3 regions of the Kitasatospora sp. NPDC036755 genome follow, and region 2 is predicted to be linked to each of the others. Evidence: riboswitches for the same ligand, from Rfam matches in the RefSeq annotation. Region 2 holds a riboswitch; each other region holds the start of a gene.

Region 1 (6,804 bases), on a different contig from region 2:
AGCCGTCAGAACCGCGCGTGACTTCGCCCGGACCACGCTTCAGCGCTGGGGCCTGACCGAGCTGTTCGACGACGTCGCGCTGGTGGCCTCGGAACTCGTGACCAACGCGCTCCGGCATGCGATCGGCGCACGGCCCGACCCGTCGGGCGGCGCCCAGGGCGAGTACGACTTTCCCACACAGCCGACCGCGGACGGCCGGCTGCCGATCCGAATAAGCCTGGTGCACCGCGCACCCCAGGTGGTCTGCGCGGTGAGTGATCCGAGCAGCATCGGGCCGGTCGCCCGGGAGGCCGACTTCGTCGCCGAATCCGGCCGTGGACTGCACCTGGTGGAGTCGTTCAGCCGCTCCTGGGGCTGGCACCCGCTGGGCAGCGGCAAGGTGGTGTGGGCGATGTTCGAGGCCGAGTCGGTCGGCGGCTCCCCGCTGGACGGACACCCCGTGCTCAGCGGGCGCTCACCGCTCGACGGCCCCCTCGACGCCGGCGGACGGCATCGGCGCTCGGCCTAGGACGGGCCCCGGTCCCAGGACCGACCGTTCGGAGGGAGCCGCTCGGGGCGGGCTCCGCGCCGGCCGGCGTGCGGCCGGCCGGGAGGAACCCCGGGAGGACCACACCCCGGGCCCTTCCGTCGCCATGACAGCGCGGACGTCGCCGCTGACATCACCACGGATGTCACTGCGAACGTCGCCGCGGATGCCGTCACGGATGTCACTGCGGACGTCGCCGCGGACCTCGTCACGGATGCCGTCACGGACGGCTCCGGACCGCCGGGCGGCCGGCGGATCCGAGGAGAGGCTCCGGGGAGCGGCACCCGGAGGAGGCAAAGACAAAGGCCGTCGTGGTGTCGGCACCCACGACGGCCCCCCGATGGTGGAGCACGACGGTCAGTCAGACCGCCAGGTGGTCGAACTCCCCGTCCTTCGCCCCCAGCAGCAGGGCGGCGATCTCGGCCCGGGTGTAGATCAGCGCGGGACCGTCCGGGAACCGCGAGTTGCGCATCGCCACGTCGCCGCCCGGCAGGGCCGCGAACTCGACGCAGTTGCCCTGGGAGTTGCTGTGCAGGCTCTTCTGCCAGACCACCCCCTGGAGGTCGGTGGCGGCCATCCCGTTGTAGGTCTCGTACGAGCCGTGCTTGTCCTGCGAGTCGTGCATATAAATCTCCCGAAGAGCTCCGGAGTTGTCGTCCTGCGCGGCGCCCCCGGCGCCGCCGAAACGAACGGACCGGCCCCGTACCGGTCCGGCACAACGCCTCACTTGACGCGATGATAGCCGCAGTGCACGTGCATCAGCACGGGACATTGCAGGTGCACGAGGCCTTTTACCCTCAGCCGCGAACTCTTCACGGGCCCTTCTCCTGACGGTACGTAAACGGACATAGCCGATGAATCGTCGAGCCCGCGATAACCGGCCGTGAGCATCTCCCCGCTGAATGTTGATCTTCGAATGCCGGGAGTCGCACGCCTGTGACCCTCCGTCAGGCCGACCTCATGCTGTGAGACATCTCACGCGCCCCGGATGCAACGCCGGCCCCCTCCGACGGCGTCCGGGCAAGCGCCGGTGATCACACGGAGGTTGGGCGAAGAATGTCCGGATTGTAGGCAAAGCGCCCGGAGCCGTGCCGCAGACGCACCGGCTCCGCACCATGACCGCGCGAAACCCGTACGGCAGCCGACTGCAAGCCGGACGGGCCGATGTCCTACGATCTCCGGCATGAGCACCGCAGCCATCCCGGGCGCGCCACTGCCCGTCCGCACTCCAGGCTCCCGTGCGCGGGGGCGCCACCGTCGTCCCGAGCGCCCCGAGATCCCGGCCGGCGCCCCGGCCCTGGTGCTCGCCGTGCCCGCGACCGCCGGGCCCGAGTCCCGCTCGGTCGTCGAGGAGTTGCTCTCGATCGTCCGCACCGAGCAGAACGGCGTCCGGACCGCGGTCGGCTACCTCCCCGGCAACGGCCCCGAGGGCGTGGACGGCGAGGACCGCACCGTCGCCGAGCTGCTGGCCATGGCCGCCGAGGCGGGGCTTCCGACGCCCGTCCTGGTGCCGCTGGTGCCCGGTCCGCACACCTTCCTGACCGAGCTTCACGCGCTCGCCGCCGAGTACGGCGCGCCCGTCACCGACCCGCTGGGCCCGCACCCGCTGCTGGCCGAGGCCGTGCACGTCCGCCTGTCCGAGGCCGGGCTGGCCCGGGCCGACCGCGCCCGGCTGTTCGCCATCGCGACCGCCGCGGACGGCGTGGTGCTGACCACCGTCGGCGGCGAGGACGCGGCCGCCGCGGCCGGCATCACCGGCGTGCTGCTGGCCGCGCGGCTGGCCGTACCGGTCGTCGCCGCCGCGCTCGACGTGCCCGGCTCGGTGGCCGCGGCCGTCAACCACCTCAAGGAGACCGGCTCGCAGCGCCCGGCGCTGGCCCCGCTGGTGATCGGTCCGGAGGCGGACTCCGAGCTGCTCGCCACCGCGGCCGAGGAGACCGGCTGCCCGTCGGCCGCGCCGCTGGGCGCGTACCCGTCGGTCGGCCAGCTGATCGCCTCCACCTACCTGGCCGCCCTGCCCGCGCCGTCCCCGGAGGACCTGGCGCGGGCCGAGGCGGAGGCAGCGGCCGCCTCCGGGGCCGAGGGGGCCCCGGAGGGCGCTCGCGGCGCCCACGCGGCCGCCGAGGGCCCCCTCGGGCAGTAGTCGACACCGCGCGCCGCCCGCGCGCACCGAAGGGCCCGGAACGGCTTCCGTTCCGGGCCCTTCGGCTTGCCCTCCCGCACGTCCCGTCAAGTGCGGAAGTCGCGGAGCCGTCGAAGCGAAATGTCCGTTCTGGCCTTTCTGGAGCCATTTGAAAGGAAAAAGGGAGCGCGGATCCGAGGGCGCGGATCGCGACCGCTCCCCCACCTTCCGGTGTGCGCGACTCCACGATTCGACACATCGTCACGCCGCTCCTGAGACAGAGCCAGTTGTTGACTTCCGCAATGACATTGCTTGAAAACGATCATTTGCGATCTTGATGGACGGCGATTTTGGCAGTTCCCACTAAACCATGATGCACATCACAGTGGTTTGCAGTTTGAACTTGAGTCTGATTAACGTGCTCCCCGTTCGTGACCACACGAACCCGGTTCATCCGCAACGCCGAGTCCTGCCGTCGGGTGTCCTGGAAACGCGAAAACGCACCACGGCAGGAGCGGGGGACCCACAGGTAAGTCGCCCCGGACCGGTCTTCGGAACGGTCCAGGGCTAGGGGTGAAGCCGCGCCCACAGCGCGGCCGGGCAACTCCAGCCCGAATCCGACAGCTCACCTCGCAGGCGTGGGAGAGGACCGCGTCTTCATGCTGCCCACCAACGGCACTCGCCTGTCCAGCCGCACCCGCCGCGTGATCGCCGCCCTCGGCGTCGCGGGCGTCGGCCTCACCGTCCCCTGCCTCACCTCGGGCACCGCCTCGGCCGCCTCCGTCGCCACCTGGGACAAGGTCGCCCAGTGCGAGAGCGGCGGCAACTGGGCCATCAACACCGGCAACGGCTTCTACGGCGGGCTCCAGTTCACCTCCAGCACCTGGTCCGCCTTCGGCGGCACCGCCTTCGCGGCGCGCGCCGACCTGGCCACCAAGGACCAGCAGATCTCCGTCGCCGAGAAGGTCCTCGCCTCGCAGGGCCCCGGCGCCTGGCCGGTGTGCTCGGTCCAGGCCGGCCTCACCAAGGGAGGCGCCGCCGCCTCCGTCGACACCTCGGCGGGCTCGACCGCCACCAAGCCCGCGCAGAGCGCCAAGCCGGCCGCCCCGGCGGCTCCGGCGGCGAAGCCCGCCACCAAGCCGGCGCAGCCCCAGGCCCCCGCCGCGAAGCCCGCCGCGCCCGCCCAGGACGGCGCGCAGGCCGCCACGGGCAACGCCGCCTCGGGCAACCGGAGCGACTGGGTCAAGAAGGGCCCGCAGCAGGCCCAGGGCGCCGACTACACCGTGGTCCAGGGCGACTGGCTGTCCGCCATCGCCGACCAGCACCAGGTGCAGGGCGGCTGGCAGCGGCTCTACGAGCTCAACCGCGGCACCCTGACCGAGGGCCCGGACACCATCTACCCGGGCCAGCAGCTGTCCTTCGGCGGCAACGGCCAGGCCCAGGCCGCCCCGTCCTCCACCGGCAAGTCCGGCTCGGACTTCACCTGGTTCGACCGCTCGCAGAAGTCCGGTCAGTCCGCGAACGGCGGTGCCGTGAACGCCCAGCCGACCGCGCAGGCCCAGGCCCCGGCCGCCAAGCCGTCCACCAAGCCGGCCGCCAAGCCCGCTCCGCAGACCCAGACCCAGACCCAGACCCAGACCCAGACTCCGGCTGCCACCGGCAGCATGGCCGCCGCGGTCTCCTTCGCCGAGTCGAAGGTCGGTCAGGCGTACGTCTACGGCGGCACCGGCAACGGCGGCTGGGACTGCTCCGGCCTGACCCAGGCCGCGCTGCGCGCCGCGGGCATCTCCGTCCCGCGCGTCGCCGCCGACCAGGCCGCGGCCAGCACCCACGTCTCGCTGGACAGCCTCCAGCCGGGCGACCTGCTGTTCTGGTCCAACAACGGCAAGGACTCCGGCGTCTACCACGTCGCGATCTACGTCGGCAACGGCAAGTACGTCGAGGCCGCCAACCCGAGCTCGGGCGTCCGCGAGCAGAGCATCGCCAACTGGGCCCCGGACTTCGCCGGCCGGGTCTGAGGACGGCGCACGGACGACGGCGTTCGGACGACGAATGACGAATGACGGCTGACGGCTGACGGCTGACGGATAACAGCTGACAGATTTCATCGTCTGTCAGCTGTCAGCCGCCGGCCGTCATCCCCACGCTGACCATCCGCCACCCCCGGGGAGAGTCTGGTCGCTCTCCCCGGGGGTTCCGGCGTTCCCGCCGACGGTTCCGGGCTCTCCTCCGGCGGTTCCGCCCTGTCCCGTGGTGGATCCCCGCCCCAGCGGGCATGCTGCTGCTCTGCACCCGAGGAGGAGTCACATGGCCCAGGTCACCGTCACGCTCGACGCGAACCTCGCGATCGACGCGATGATGCTCTCCGGCACCAAGAGCCCCCAGGACGCCGTCGAACTGGTCCTGCGCGACTACCTGGCGCGCGGCCGTCGCACCGAGACCCGCACCGGCGAGGCGGCCGACGGACACCGACTGACCGTCGACCGCCCGACCACCCAGGAGGGCTGACCGCCCGACGGAAGCCCCCGCCGGCCCCGAAGGCCGTCGCGCGCACCACGACGGCCGACCCCGCGCACGCCGACGGGCCCCGGAGAGCGATCGCCCTCCGGGGCCCGTCGTTCGGCCGTGGCGGCCGGGGCTCAGCGCGCGCCGGCCCCGGTGGATCCGCGCATCACCAGCTCCGGCTGGAACATGAACTCGCCACGCTGGGCGGCGTTCCCGCCGACCTCCTCCAGCAGCGCGTCCACCGCCGCCGTCGCCATCGCCTCGACCGGCTGGCGGATCGTGGTCAACGGCGGCTCGGTGAAGGCGATCAGCGGCGAGTCGTCGAAGCCGACGACCGACACGTCCTGCGGCACCGACAGACCGCGCTGCCGCACCGCCCTGATCGCCCCGAGCGCCATCATGTCGCTCCCGCAGACGATCGCGGTGCAGCCCTTGTCCAGCAGCGCGCCGGCTGCCGCGTGCCCGCCCTCCACGCTGAACAGCGTGTGGTGGACGAGGTTCTGGGCCTCCTCCTGCCCGTACCCGAGCACCTCGCGCATCGCCGCCGTGAAGCCCTCGATCTTGCGCAGCACCGGCACGTACCGGCGCTGGCCGACGGCCAGCCCGATCCGCTCGTGCCCGAGCTCGGCCAGGTGCTGGACGGCCATCCACATCGCGGCCCGGTCGTCCGGCGAGATGAACGGCGCGTCGATCTTCTCGCTGTAGCCGTTGATCAGCACGAACGGCACCCCGCGCCCGGCCAGCCGGGCGTAGCGGTCGTGGTCGGCGGTGGTGTCGGCGTGCAGCCCGGAGACGAAGACGATGCCCGCCACGCCCCGGTCCACCAGCATGTCAACCAGTTCGTCCTCGGTGGACCCGCCCGGCGTCTGGGTGCACAGCACCGGCGTGAAGCCGTGTCGGCTGAGCACCTGCTCGATCACCTGGGCCAGCGCCGGGAAGATCGGGTTGCTCAGCTCCGGCGTGATCAGTCCGATCAGCCCGGCGCTGCGCTGGCGCAGGCGGGTCGGCCGCTCGTACCCGAGCACGTCGAGCGCCGCCAGCACCGTCTGCCTGGTGGCGGCGGAGACGTTCGCCTTGCCGTTGAGCACGCGGGAGACGGTGGCTTCGCTGACCCCCGCCTGCGCCGCGATGTCTGAGAGTCGCGCCGTAGTCACGGTCCCAGAGCCTATTCCAACCACGTCAGACCGCCCACCAGCCGGTGCTGTCCGGAGCGAGCACCGTCTCGCCGCCGTCCACCACGAGGTCCGTCGAGGCGAGCAGCAGCGTGCCCGGGGCCGCGATCCGCACCGGCTCCCCGGTGGTGTTCACGGTGCAGACGAAGGCGCCGCGGCGGAACACCAGGGTGCCCTCGGGTCCCTGCAGCCACTCGACCCCGGTGCCGGCGCCGAGGTCGGGCTGCGCCCGGCGGACGGCCAGCGCGCTGCGGTAGAGCTCCAGGGTGGAGTTCGGGTCGCCGGTCTGGGCCTCGACGCTCAGTCCGGCCCACTCGGCCGGCTGCGGCAGCCAGGACGGCCCGCCGGCCACCGGGCCGAAGCCGTACGGGGCCTCGGAGCCGGACCACGGGATCGGGACGCGGCAGCCGTCGCGGTAGCCGTCCTGCCCGGCCTGGCGGAAGAAGGACGGGTCCTGGCGGACCTCGTCGGGCAGGTCG
Region 2 (6,804 bases):
CGGGCCAGGATCCCGTACGACGCCACGGCGGCCGCGCTCTCGTGCACGGTCTCCTGCTGGCGCACGGCGGCCTGGCCCTGGGTGCGGGCGCGGGCCAGGTATCCCTCCGGGTCGGGCGAGAGGATGAGCTGGGCGGTCTGGGTCATCCCGCCGCCGCGGTACTCGGCGCCGGCCACCGTCGCCAGGTCGCCGCGCAGCTCGTTGAGCTGGTCCTGGGCCACGGCGATCTCGCCCTGGAGGATCGTGGTCTCGCCCTGGAGCCGCCGCTGGGCCTCCTGCGCCGCGTTGAACTTCTCGGACGCCTGCTCGGCCTCGTCGTACAGCTGCTCCACCTGCGTCTTGACGTCCTGACGGTCGGCCGGGTCCGGGCTGCCGGGGGCGGCCTGGGCACGGCCTCCGGCGGCCACGCCCAGCGTGGTGGCGGCGGCCGCGGTCAGCACCAGCGCCCGGGCGAGCAGTTGGGAACGGCGGTGCACGGGCATGGCGGCAGCGGCTCCAATCCTGCGGCGCGGCCCCCGCCGCCGCACCACGACGGGCGGCCGTCGAGCGGGGAGTCCGGTGGCAGACGTTAGCGAGTCAGGGCAACCGATTCCAAACCCTTCCGAACCCGAATATTCGACCGCCAATCGGACATCAGATCGGCCCGCCGGAAAAGCCGCAGGCCCGGCCTTCCCTGGGGAAGGCCGGGCCCGGAGGCGTTCGAGCGGGGATCAGACCCGCACGATGGAGGTCAGCGGCATGTTGGTGACCGCCTCGTAGCGCACGTTCGTCCCGGTGCGGGGCGCGTGCAGCACCTGGCCGTTGCCGGCGTAGATGCCGACGTGGTGGGCGTCCCCGTAGAAGATCAGCAGGTCGCCGGGCTGGGCCTGGGAGAGGTCCGTACCGATCCGGGTGCCGGCCGAGGCCTGCGCCTGGGAGGTGCGCGGCAGCGACACGCCGGCCTGGTTGAACGCCCAGACCATCAGGCCGGAGCAGTCGAAGGAGCCGGGGCCGGTGGCGCCCCAGACGTACGGGCTGCCGATCTTGGACGCGGCGGCCGAGAGGGCGGCGGCACCGCGCGAGCTGCCCGGGGCCACCTTCACCGGGGAGGAGGCGGTCGAGCCGGCCGAGGCGGACGAGCCCGACGAGCCGCCCGACAGGTCGCTGCGGCTGTTGTCGCGCGAGGCGCGGTCGGCCTGCGCCTGCTGCGCGGCGGCGGCGTCGGCCTTGGTCTTGGCGTCGGCCGCGGCCTTCTCCTCGGCCTGGCGCAGCGCCTGGCGCTCCTGCTCGGTCAGCGTGTTGAGCAGGTCCTGGGCCGCCTTCAGCTTGCCCTGGACGTCCTCCTTGGCGGCCTTCAGCTGCTGGGTGGTCGACTCCAGCTCGGCGAGCTTGCCCTGGGCCTCGTTGCGGTCCTGGTCGAGCTTGCGCTGCTGCGCCTGGAGCTCCTTCAGCTGACCCTTCTGGGTGTCACCGGCCTGGCTCAGCGCGCCGGCCTGGCTGAGGAAGGTGTCCGGGCTGGACGAGAACATCAGCTGGACGGTCGGGGATATCCCCCCGTTGCGGTACTGCTCGCCGGCGATCTCGGCCAGTCCGCCTTGGAGCTCGGTGACCTGGGCCTGCTGACGGGCCACCTGGTCCTGCAGCCCGGAGACCTGCTTCTCCAGCTCCTGCTGCTTGGCCTGGGCGGCGTTGTAGTTCTCGGTCGCGACCTCGGCCTGCTCGTTGAGCTGGTCGACCTGGCCCTTGACCTGGTCCTTGGTCGGCTGCGGGTCGGCGTGGGCGCCCTGTGCGGACAGCACGACGGCCGCGGCGGCGACACCGGTCAGGATCGAGACGCGGGCCCGGCCTGCGGGCTTGGGACGACGATGGGACGCCACGAAGGCGGACTCCTTCTTCCTACGTCCGCCTACCGGGTGAGCTGACGGGTTCGGGCCGGAAGCATGCCCTACGACGCCTCACGGCCGTTCCACCGGCCGACCTGGCGCCGATTCACCCCGGAGGAACGTGGTTCCCCGGCTCCGCTCCGCAGCACCCCCGATTGCTGGGCTCCCCTGTCGGGCAGTCGTTTCGACCTGCCCCGCTGCCTCACGAACTCGACGGTAACCACCGCCGCCACCCTGGCTGGGCGATCGACAGTGCGGTGGTTCGGAGCATGACCCTAGTAACTGAACCGTGATCCGTTCAAATCCTTGTCAGAAAAAAGACAGAAGATTACCCAAGTTCCTTTGTGAAAATGACCGATGGTGACCACTGGTGCACACATGGCTGATCACTTCTCAGCATGTGGTCACAAAGGGGCGGAAGCCGAACGCCACCCCCGCACGAGGGGTGGCGCTTTTCACAGGCCCCCCGACGGAGGCCTCCGGCGTGTCGGGCCGTCAGACCCGGCGGATGGTGTTGATCGGCATCGCGTCGGCCTTCATCACCTTCACCACGTCACCGGTGTGCGGCGCGTGGACCACCATGCCGTTGCCGATGTACATCCCGACGTGGTGCATGTCGGAGCCGTAGATCACCAGGTCGCCCGGCTGGGCCTGGTCCAGCGACGGCACCCGGGTGCCGTAGTGGCCCTGCTCCTGCGAGGTGCGCGGCAGCGAGACGCCGGCCTGCCCGTACGACCAGACCATCAGGCCCGAGCAGTCGAAGGTGGTCGACCCGGTGGCGCCCCAGACGTACGGCGAACCCTGCTTGCTCATCGCCTTGGACAGCGCCACGGCCGCGTAGCCGCTGGCCTGCGGCAGGCTGCCGAGGTCGACCCGGTCGGCGCCGCGCGAGGCGCGGTCGTCCTGCGCCTGCTGGGCCTTCAGCGCGGCACGGTCGGAGGCGCTCAGCGAGTTCAGCAGGTCCTGGGCGGCCTTCAGCTTGGTGTTGACGTCCGCCTTGGCCTGGTTCAGGTCCTTGGTGGTGGTGTCCAGCGAGGCCAGCACGGCGGCCGCCTCGGTCTTCTCCTGGTCCAGCCGGCGCTGCTGGTCCAGCAGGCCCTTGAGCGCCTCGGCCTGACTGGTGCTGGCCTGCTGGACGGTGGAGGCCTTCTCCAGGTAGCCGGACGGGTCGGAGGAGAGCATCAGCTGGACGGACGGGTCGATGCCGCCGGCGCGGTACTGCTCACCCGCCACCTCGGCGAGGCCGCCCTGGAGCTGGGTCATCTGCTCCTGGCTGCGGGCCACCTGGTCCTGCAGCTGGTCGGACTGCTTGCGCAGCTGGTCGGCCCGCTCCTTGGCGCCGTTGTACTTCTCGGCCGCCTGCTCCTGCTCCTCCTGGAGCTGGTCGATCTGCGCCTTGACGTCGGTCTTGTTCGGCTGCGGCGCGGCGTGCGCGGCCACCTGGGCGGAGAGGGCGACCGCGGTCGCAGCGGCGGCGGTGAGCACGGAGATCCGTGCGCGGCTCGGCTGCTTGGGACGGCGGTGGGAGGCCAAGGGACCGGCTCCTTCTCCATCGGACTCACCTGATGGGATGAGATTCCGGAAAATAGGTTTGACGCCAGACACTAGTGAAGATCTATCCGTTCTGCCACTCCCCCGAAGGCGTGAACTTCACTCCCCACACTGACTTCACCGGACCCGCACAACGCCCCGGAATCCCCTCTGACCAGGCATCATGAGGCCCGGGCCGAGGTCACGGCCGGGCCAGCCGATTGAGCAGCAGCACCGATGCCACGGGGCGCGCGCCCGCCTTCCGCACGCCCTCCGCGACCTCCCGGTCGGTGGAGACCACGACCACCGGACGGCCCTGCGGCTCGGCCCGCACCAGACGGCGGATCAGCTCGTCGGCCGTCTCGCCGGTCCGGCTGAACCGCACCCGGACCCCACGCGGTGGCGCCATGATCACCGGGACGTCCAGGTCCTGCCCGTCGAAGACGCAGGTGACCTCCGCCTGCGTCCGCTGGGCCAGCATCGCCAGCCCGCCCAGCAGCCGGATCCGCTGCTGCTCCAGCGGCAGCGCCGGATAGCCGGTCTTGGTCACGTTGTAGCCGTCCACCACCAGATGCACCTGGGGGATCGCCAGCAGCTGGTCCAGCAGCGCCGGATCGTCCTCGGCCAGCCCGCGCCGCGCCACGTCGTGCGGCGAGGCCGCCCCCGGCACCACCGCCTCCACCAGGTCCGCCGGGCGGATCTGGGAGACCGGCAGCGCCAGCTCCCGCTGGAGCCCCTGGGCGGACTGCAGCACGGTGTCCAGCAGCAGCCGCAGCCGCATGTCCTCGACGCTGCGCCCCTCCCGGGCCGACCGGCGGCCCTGCTCGACCGCGTTCTCCAGCTCCGAGACCCGGTGCCTGAGCCTGCGCGCCTCGGTCTCGGCCGCGCCGCGCTCGGCCGCCGTCTGCGCCTTCACGGCCTCCAGCTCGCCGGCCACCCGCCGGGTCTCGGCCTGCGCCCGGCGGGTGTCGCTCTCCAGCGACCGCACCTTCTTGCGCAGCGACTCGGCCTCCTTGCGGATGCCGTCGGACTCCGCCCGCTGCCGGTCCAGGTCCGCCCGCGCGGAGGCCCGCACCTCGGCCAGCTCGGCCTGCAGCTTCTCCACCAGCCGGGCCGCCTCCGCGGCCGCGTCCTCGGCGCCGGCCCGCTCGGCCTCCTCGCCGGCCTCGGCCACCAACCGGCTCCAGCCCGCCGAACGCACCAGGTAGGCGGCGGCCGCGACGTCCATCGGATCGGCGGCGCTCGGCACGGTGCCCGACTCCAGCGCCTTCACCAGGTCCGGCTGCCCGAGCCGCAGCCGCTCCGCTATCCGCACCCGGAAGGCCGGCTCCGCCTCCAGTGCCGCCGCCAGCGCGGTGGCCGCGTACTTGGCCCGCCGCGCCGGGGTGAACTTGACGTACTGCCGCAGGCTCTGCGGGAGCTCGGCCGCCGGCAGCCCGCCGAGCGCGTCCGAGGCCAGCCCGACCACACGCCGGCGCACGCCCTCGGGCAGCGGCCGGTCCAGCTTCTCGGCGGCACGCTCCGCCGCGGACTCGGAGGATCCGTCCGCCGTCCCGGCGGCCTCGGCCGGGGCCTCGGCAGCAGCGGGCCGAAGCCCCTGGGCTTCGCCGGGCTCCTTCGCTGCGTCCACCACGTCCTCGGCTCCGATCCTGGTCCAGCGGGGCACGGCCGCGACCTCCCCCTGTCGTCACGCTCCGTGCGTCTTGTCTGTATTGTCCCGTGCCGCGCGGGCGGGTGCGCCGTGCACCCGCCCGCGCCGCAGCGGTGCGGGTCAGCCCTGCTCGGCGGGGGCCTGCGCCCCTTCGGAGCCCGGACGGGCCACCAGTTCGACCTGGTCCACCGCGTTGCACCAGCGGCAGCGGACCGACTCGACCGTCTCGCTCAGCACCTCGGTCTCCTCGACCTTGGACTCGCCGGCCAGGTCGAAGTGCAGGAACTCGGTCACCCGCGCGGTGCGGGTCACGTCGAAGCGGGTGAGGTTGCCGCACAGGGTGCAGCGCCAGCGCGTCTCGGCGGTCAGGGCGGGGACGGTCATCGGGGGTCCTCTCGGGTGGTCCCTGCGTGGGCCAGGCGCTCCCCCCGGAGCCCCGGCGTCGGCGGCGGGAGGCGGGAATGCCCGCCCCAAGCCTATTGCCTGGGGCAACCGCCGCGACCACCGGTCGCCTGAAGACCCGCACTGGTCCACCTGCCGTAAACCGCGGTGTCACCTGCGGCGCCCGGAGGGATGCTTGGCCGCATGGCGCTCGCGGTCCCCGACCACACCGCCGCCCGGAGCGGCCGCCCGGCGGCGGCCGCCCCCGCGGTCACGTACGGCCTGATCGCGCTCAACACCCTGGTCTTCCTGCTCGGCCCGGCCGCGGGGCTCAACCCGCTGTACGGCAGCGGCCCGGCGCGGGTCTGCGCGGAGCAGCGGTACGAGCAGCGCTGGGGCGCCGTCCCGGCCGAGGTGCTGGCCGGACGGCCGCTGACCGCCGAACAGCTCGCCGAGGCCCCCGACCCGGCCCCCGGCTGCCCGGCCGCCCCGACCCCGGGCAAGCACCCGGCCCTGTCCGTGCTCACCGGCCTCTTCCTGCACGCCGGCTGGCTGCACCTGCTGGGGAACCTGCTCTTCCTCCAGGTCTTCGGCCCCACCGTGGAACGGCGGCTGGGCCGGGCCCGGTACGCCGTCTTCTACCTGGCCGCCGGCGGTGTGAGCACGTACGGCTTCGCCCTCGCCGAGGCGCACTCGCCGAACTCCACCCGGGTGCTGATCGGGGCCTCCGGCGCGATCGCCGCCGTCCTCGGCGCCTATCTGCGCCTCCACCCCCGGGCGCGGGTGACCACCCTCGTCCCGCTGCTGCTCTTCCTGCCGCTGCGCTTCCCCGCCTGGCTGGTGCTCGGCCTCTGGTTCGCCCTGCAGTGGTGGTCGGTGCACTCGGCGGGGCCCGGGGTGGCCTACCTGGTCCATGTGATCGGCTTCTGCGCCGGGTTCCTGTACGCCTGTACCGTGGTCCGCCACCCCCCGCGACGACCGGGCCGACGCCCGATACGCTGGCGGCACCCCACAAAGGAGCCCGAACTGTGATCACCGCCATCGTCCTGATCAAGACCAGTGTCGACCGCATCCCGGAGATCGCCGAATCCATCGCCGCCATCGACGGCGTCAGCGAGGTCTACTCGGTGACCGGGGGCTACAACCTGGTGGCGATGGTGCGGGTGCGCCGGCACGACGACCTGGCCGAGGTCATCCCCGGCCGGCTCAACAAGGTCCCGGGTGTGGCGCACACCGAGACCCAGATCGCCTTCCGCACCTACTCCCAGCACGACCTGGAGGCCGCCTTCGCGCTCGGCCTGGACGAGTAGGCGTCAGCCCGCGCGCCGAGCGTCCGCGACGCAGCGCCCGCCCTCGTTGCGGTAGCTCCAGGCCGCGCCG
Region 3 (6,804 bases), on a different contig from region 2:
ACGCGTACTGCGGAGGATCGTAGGCACGTCCTGACCCTCCGCAACAGGGATTACCCCTCAGGTGACCAGGCTCACGCCCGTCCTGCGGCCAAGAGTCGGCCAAGAGCCGCCCACGACCGGCCCACGGCGTGTACACGCCCGGGCGCGGGAGGCCGCGGCGGAGGTGTCGGGGGCCGGGCGGGCCCGCCGGAGCGGGGGCGGGCCCGGTGCACCGGATACGGTCGGTCCATGCCAGCTCAGCCCGACCCCGCCCGGCCCGCCGCCTCGCCGTCCGACGCCCCCGCCCCACAGCTGTTCACCTGGGAGTTCGCCGCCGACCCGTACCCCGCCTACGCCTGGTTGCGCGAGCACGCCCCGGTGCACCGCACCACCCTGCCGAGCGGGGTGGAGGCCTGGCTGGTGACCAGGTACGCGGACGCCCGGCAGGCGCTGGCGGACGGCCGGTTGTCGAAGAACCCGGCGCACCACAGCGAGCAGGCGCACCGCACCGGCCGGGTGGGCATCCCGGGGGAGCGGCAGGCGGACCTGATGACCCACCTGCTGAACATCGACCCGCCGGACCACACCCGGCTGCGCCGGCTGGTGTCCAAGGCGTTCACCCCGCGCCGGGTGGCCGAGTTCGAGCCGCGGGTGCAGCAGCTCACCGACCGGCTGATCGACGGCTTCGCGCAGCGCGGTTCGGCGGACCTGATCCACGAGTTCGCCTTCCCGCTCCCCATCTACGCGATCTGCGACATGCTCGGGGTGCCGGCCGAGGACCAGGACGACTTCCGTGACTGGGCCGGGATGATGATCCGTCACGGCGGGGGGCAGCGCGGCGGCGTGGGCCGGGCGGTGAAGCGGATGCGGGCGTACCTGCTGGAGCTGATCCACCGCAAGCGCGCGGACCTCGGGGACGACCTGATCTCGGGCCTGATCCGGGCCAGTGACCACGGGGAGCACCTGACCGAGAACGAGGCCGCGGCGATGGCCTTCATCCTCCTGTTCGCGGGTTTCGAGACCACCGTGAACCTGATCGGCAACGGCACGTACGCGCTGCTGCGCAACCCGGAGCAGCGCCGGCTGCTGCAGGAGTCGGTGGCACGCGGGGAGAGCGCGCTGCTGGAGACCGGGATCGAGGAACTCCTGCGCTACGACGGGCCGGTGGAGCTGGCGACCTGGCGGTTCGCGACCAGTCCGCTGACCATCGGCGGGGTGGACATCCCGGTCGGCGATCCGGTGCTGGTGGTGCTGGCCGCGGCGGACCGCGACCCGGCCCGGTTCGCGGCGGAGAACACCCTGGACCTGGCCCGGGCGGACAATCCCCACCTGGGGTTCGGGCACGGCATCCACTACTGCATCGGCGCCCCGCTCGCCCGGCTGGAGGGGCGGGCCGCGCTGGCCACGCTGCTCTCCCGGCTGCCGGACCTGCGGCTCGCGGAGAGCCCGGAGAACCTGCGCTGGCGGGGCGGCCTGATCATGCGTGGGCTGCGCGAACTGCCGGTGGAATTCAGCCCGGAGAGCCGCTCCCCGCACGCCCCTCCGACCGGTTCTCCGGCCACGTCTCCGCAGGCTCCTTCGGAGGCCGCGAAGGGCTGACCGGACGTCGCCGATCGCCTGTCGGGTGCGGTGTGAACACCCATCAATCCGGACATAACGCCGCTGTTGGTAGGCGATCGGACACGGGCCGTAATTCTCGTGTGATATCGACGATATGAGCTTGTGATTGATCTGAAGATCTGTCTACTCTCCCTGGAGTTCGCAGCTGCGGACCCCGTACGCGGAACGCCGAATCCTGCCCGCCGCGCCACGGGAAACCGACCAGAACCCTGGGCAGGGGCGGGGGAACCAGGTTTGTTGCCGTCTCCCCACGGCTTGGGGTGAAGCCGCCCGAGCGGAGTCGTCTCCGCGCACGGCGGCCGGGCCACCTCCCGGTCCGAACCCGACAGCTCACCTCGCAGGCGTGCGGAGAGGGACCTCTTCATGCTGTTCGTTGGAACTGGCCGCCACCGTCGTCGCACCCAGGCCGAGAAGGCCATCGCCGTCGCCGGTGTGGCCGGCGTCGGACTCGCGATGCCGCTCCTCACCGCCACCGGCGCCTCCGCCGCCCCGGCCTCCACCTGGGACGCCGTCGCCCAGTGCGAGAGCGGCGGCAACTGGAGCATCAACACCGGCAACGGCTTCTACGGCGGCCTCCAGTTCACGTCCAGCACCTGGAAGGCGTACGGCGGCGCCGCCTACGCGCCGCAGGCCAACCAGGCCAGCAAGGCCCAGCAGATCTCGGTCGCCGAGAAGGTGCTGGCCTCGCAGGGCCCGGGCGCCTGGCCGGTCTGCTCGCAGAAGGCCGGTCTGACCAAGGGCGGTGCCCCGGCCGCGGTCGACACCTCCTCGGACAGCAAGCCGCAGTCCGCTCCCAAGCAGCAGGCCCCGAAGCCCGCCGCCAAGCCGGCCGAGAAGCCGGTCGCCCAGAAGCCCGCCGCCCAGAAGCCGGCGCAGAAGCCCGCCGCGCAGCCGGTCCAGCAGGCCGCCCCGCAGCAGCAGGCCCAGCCGCAGGCCCCGGGCTTCTCCGGCAAGGCCGGCTGGGACGCCGACGCCAAGGTGTACTGGTACCAGAGCAACGGCGCCTGGTACTGGACCAGCCACCAGAGCGTCTACCAGCAGTACGCCGGCCAGGCCGCCGCCCAGCCGCAGTACGCCCCGCAGGCCCCGCAGGCCGCCGGCCACGACTACACCGTCCGCGCCGGTGACACCCTGTCGACCATCGCCACCGCCCAGGGCGTCTCCGGTGGCTGGCACGCGCTGTACGAGCAGAACCACTCCACCGTCGGCGGCGACCCGAACCTGATCATGCCGGGTCAGGTGCTGCACGTCGGCTGAGCCCTCGTGCCGCCGAGCCGCTGAGCCCTCGTGTCTTCGAGCGGCCGGACCGCCTCCGCCGGCACCGCTCCGCCCCGACGTCCGAAGGGGACCGGTCCTACCGGTCCCCTTCGTCCGCATTCGCCCTTCCCGGTGGGACAAGCTGGGACAAGCAGGTGAACTACCGGTGGGTAGCGGGGCCACACGCTGAGACGGGACCGAGGCGGAGGTGGCCCCGGGAGCCCGGGCGGTTAGGCTCTGGTCGTAACGACTCCGCAATCGTCCTGCTGACAGCACCACCGTCAGACCGGACCCTGCTTCCGCAAGGAGATGCCTCGTGCCGTCCATCGATGTCGTCGTAGCCCGTGAGATCCTCGACTCGCGCGGCAACCCCACGGTCGAGGTCGAGGTCGGCCTCGACGACGGCAGCACGGGTCGTGCCGCTGTCCCGTCGGGTGCCTCCACCGGCGCCTTCGAGGCGCTGGAGCTGCGTGACGGTGACAAGAACCGCTACTTCGGCAAGGGCGTCGAGAAGGCCGTCCTGGCCGTCATCGAGCAGATCGGCCCGGAGCTGGTCGGCTACGACGCCACCGAGCAGCGGCTGATCGACCAGGCCATGCTGGACCTGGACGCCACCCCGGACAAGTCCTCGCTCGGCGCCAACGCCATCCTGGGCGTCTCGCTGGCCGTCGCGCACGCCGCCTCCGAGGCCAGCGACCTGCCGCTGTTCCGCTACCTGGGCGGCCCGAACGCGCACGTCCTGCCCGTTCCGATGATGAACATCCTCAACGGCGGGTCGCACGCGGACTCCAACGTCGACATCCAGGAGTTCATGATCGCCCCGATCGGCGCGGAGTCCTTCTCCGAGGCCGTCCGCTGGGGCGTCGAGGTCTACCACACGCTCAAGGGCGTGCTGAAGGAGCGCGGCCTGTCCACCGGTCTGGGCGACGAGGGCGGCTTCGCCCCGAACCTGGACTCCAACCGCGAGGCCCTGGACCTCATCGTCGAGGCCATCCAGAAGGCCGGCTACGTGCCCGGCCGTGACGTCGCGCTGGCCCTGGACGTCGCCTCCTCCGAGTTCTACGAGGACGGCGCCTACCAGTTCGAGGGCAAGGAGCTCACCTCCGCCGAGCTCATCGAGTACTACGCCGAGCTGGTCGCCGCCTACCCGCTGGTCTCCATCGAGGACCCGCTGGACGAGTCGGACTGGGACGGCTGGAAGGCCATGACCGACAAGCTGGGCGACAAGGTCCAGCTGGTCGGCGACGACCTGTTCGTCACCAACCCGGCCCGCCTGGCCCGCGGCATCGAGACCGGCACCGCCAACGCGCTGCTGGTCAAGGTGAACCAGATCGGTTCGCTGACCGAGACCCTGGACGCCGTCGAGCTGGCCCAGCGCAACGGCTACCGCTGCATGATGTCGCACCGCTCCGGCGAGACCGAGGACGTCACCATCGCCGACCTGGCCGTCGCCACCAACTGCGGCCAGATCAAGACCGGTGCCCCGGCCCGTTCCGAGCGCGTCGCCAAGTACAACCAGCTGCTGCGCATCGAGGAGATCCTCGACGACGCCGCCGAGTACGCCGGCCGCGGCGCCTTCCCGCGCTTCCGCGCCGCCGAGTGATCAGCGCGCCGAGCACGAGGGCCGGGCGCTCCCGCTAGCGCACGCCTGACCGGTGCCCCGCCGTTCACCCCGTAGGGTGGACGGCGGGGCACCGTCGCGACCAGGAGGGGATACGGGAGATGGCTGGCTGGAGGATCCCGGGCTTGGCGGCCCGGCCCCGGTTCACGAGCCGGGCGACCGTCCTCGTCCTGGTGCTCTGCTCGCTGGTGGCGATCCTCGCCTACCCGACGCGGCAGTTCATCTCCCAGCGCGCCGAGATCTCCGCCCAGCGGGCGAAGGCCGACCACGCGCGCCAGCAGGTCGAGCAGCTGCGCCGGGAGAAGGCCCGCTGGCAGGACCCGGAGTACGTCAAGGCGCAGGCCCGCGCCCGGCTGCACTACGCGGTGCCGGGGGAGACCCCGTACATCGCCGTGGACCCGGGTGGCCAGGCCTCCGCCCAGCCCTCCTCGTCCGCCGCCGGCGCCGCTCCGGCCCCGAACGGCGCCGCCGCCGGCCAGGTGACGGCCGCCAAGCCCTGGTACGCCAGCATCTGGGACTCGGTGGACGCCGCCGACACCGCCGCCGCGGCGGCCCCCGACACCCCTGTTCCCCTCCCACCGTCCTCCGTTGGAGACACCTCCCCCCATGACCACTGAGAACCACCCCACCGTCTCCGACGCCGACGTCGCGGCCATCGCCGCCCAGCTCGGCCGGGTGCCGCGCGGCCTGCGCGGCGTGGCGCACCGCTGCCCCTGCGGCAACCCGGACGTCGTGGAAACGGCCCCCCGGCTGCCGGACGGCACGCCGTTCCCCACGCTCTACTACCTGACCTGCCCCAAGGCCGCCTCGCTGATCGGCACCCTGGAGGCGGAGGGCGTGATGAAGGACCAGAGCGCCCGGCTCGCCGAGGATCCGGAGCTGGCCGCCGCCTACCAGAAGGCGCACGAGGACTACATCGCCCGGCGCGACGCGATCGAGGTGCTGGAGGGCTTCCCGAGCGCGGGCGGCATGCCGGACCGGGTGAAGTGCCTGCACGTGCTGGTCGGCCACTCGCTGGCGGCCGGCGAGGGCGTCAACCCGCTCGGCGACGAGGCGATCGGCATGCTGGAGGACTGGTGGGCCAAGGGCCCGTGCGTCTCCCCGGCCGAGGTCGAGGCCGCCGGTGAGCGGGTCGCCCGCAACCGCGCCAAGGAACAGGACCACGAGGCGGTGATCGCCGCCAAGCGGCAGAAGACCGCCGAGCGCGCCGCCAGGAAGCGTGCCGCCGAGGACACGGCGGAGCAGGGCCCGGACGCGGAGCGGGAGTCCGAGTGACCATGACCCGCGTGGCCGCGATCGACTGCGGCACCAACTCGATCCGCCTGCTGGTCGCCGACCTCGACCCGGAGACCGGGCAGATCACCGACCTGGACCGCCGGATGATCGTCAACCGGCTGGGCCAGGGCGTGGACCGGACCGGCCGGCTGCACCCGGACGCGCTGGCCCGCACCTTCGCGGCCTGCCGGGAGTACCAGGAGATCATCTCCGGCTACGGCGTCGGCCCCGACCGGGTCCGCTTCGTCGCCACCAGCGCCTCCCGGGACGCGGAGAACAGCGACGAGTACGTCAAGGGCGTGCGCGACGCCCTGGGCGTCGAGCCCGAGGTGGTGAGCGGCGAGGAGGAGGCGCACCTGTCCTTCGTGGGCGCCACCAAGGAGCTGACCGGTGGTCAGTTCCCCGGCCCCTACCTGGTGTTCGACCTCGGCGGCGGCTCCACCGAGTTCGTGCTCGGCACGGACGACGTGCTGGCCGCGCGCTCGGTCGACATCGGCTGCGTGCGGCTCACCGAGCGGTACTTCGGCGATGCCGAGCTGCCCTCCGAGGAGCAGGTCGCGGCCGCCCGGGCGCACGTGCGGGCCGAGCTGGACCGGGCCGAGGAGGTCGTCCCGCTGACCGGCGCCGGCACCCTGGTGGGCCTGGCCGGTACGGTCACCACGGTGTCCGCGATCGCCCAGGGGCTGCCGGACTACGACTCGGCGGCGATCCACCACTCGCGGGTCGGCCGGGAGCGGGTCGCCGAGATCACCCGGGAGCTGCTGGCCGCCTCCCACGCCGAGCGCGCGGCCATCCCGTCGATGCACCCGGGCCGGGTGGACGTGATCGCGGCCGGGGCGCTGGAGCTGCTGGAGATCATGGAGCGCACCGGCGCGGCCGAGGTGGTCGTGAGCGAGCACGACATCCTCGACGGCATCGCCTGGGGCATCGCCCGCTGACCTCCCGCGGGGCCCACCCGGACCGGCCCCGGCACCCCTTTCGGGTGGCCGGGGCCGGGGCGCGCCCGAGCGCGGGTGGGAAAGTTCGTGAATTTCTTCACATGGCGATCCGGT

Evidence for each region. Region 2 has a riboswitch for cyclic di-AMP ahead of AB0E96_RS27070 (NlpC/P60 family protein). Riboswitches for the same ligand answer to the same signal wherever they lie in the genome.
Region 1: another riboswitch for cyclic di-AMP. It lies ahead of AB0E96_RS16765 (transglycosylase family protein); the one in region 2 lies ahead of AB0E96_RS27070 (NlpC/P60 family protein).
Region 3: another riboswitch for cyclic di-AMP. It lies ahead of AB0E96_RS30845 (transglycosylase family protein); the one in region 2 lies ahead of AB0E96_RS27070 (NlpC/P60 family protein).

Annotation. Positions count from the first base shown of each region.
Region 1 is NZ_JBEZUT010000096.1:6,825-13,628, reverse strand. It holds gene AB0E96_RS16780 (ATP-binding protein) at 1-508, shown strand, start outside; gene AB0E96_RS16775 (DUF397 domain-containing protein) at 888-1,151, opposite strand; gene AB0E96_RS16770 (hypothetical protein) at 1,710-2,669, shown strand; cyclic di-AMP (ydaO/yuaA leader) riboswitch at 3,130-3,300, shown strand; gene AB0E96_RS16765 (transglycosylase family protein) at 3,287-4,666, shown strand; gene AB0E96_RS16760 (hypothetical protein) at 4,956-5,156, shown strand; gene AB0E96_RS16755 (LacI family DNA-binding transcriptional regulator) at 5,288-6,307, opposite strand; gene AB0E96_RS16750 (glycoside hydrolase family 13 protein) at 6,333-6,804, opposite strand, start outside.
Region 2 is NZ_JBEZUT010000209.1:8,506-15,309, reverse strand. It holds partial or broken gene AB0E96_RS27075 (hypothetical protein) at 1-482, opposite strand, end outside; gene AB0E96_RS27070 (NlpC/P60 family protein) at 711-1,856, opposite strand; cyclic di-AMP (ydaO/yuaA leader) riboswitch at 1,867-2,020, opposite strand; gene AB0E96_RS27065 (NlpC/P60 family protein) at 2,358-3,395, opposite strand; gene AB0E96_RS27060 (NYN domain-containing protein) at 3,595-4,896, opposite strand; gene AB0E96_RS27055 (hypothetical protein) at 5,164-5,427, opposite strand; gene AB0E96_RS27050 (rhomboid family intramembrane serine protease) at 5,629-6,456, shown strand; gene AB0E96_RS27045 (Lrp/AsnC ligand binding domain-containing protein) at 6,453-6,734, shown strand; gene AB0E96_RS27040 (aminotransferase class V-fold PLP-dependent enzyme) at 6,738-6,804, opposite strand, start outside.
Region 3 is NZ_JBEZUT010000273.1:572-7,375, forward strand. It holds gene AB0E96_RS30840 (cytochrome P450) at 229-1,578, shown strand; cyclic di-AMP (ydaO/yuaA leader) riboswitch at 1,789-1,957, shown strand; gene AB0E96_RS30845 (transglycosylase family protein) at 1,963-2,856, shown strand; gene eno (phosphopyruvate hydratase) at 3,173-4,459, shown strand; gene AB0E96_RS30855 (septum formation initiator family protein) at 4,579-5,094, shown strand; partial or broken gene AB0E96_RS30860 (DUF501 domain-containing protein) at 5,066-5,581, shown strand; gene AB0E96_RS30865 (Ppx/GppA phosphatase family protein) at 5,755-6,690, shown strand.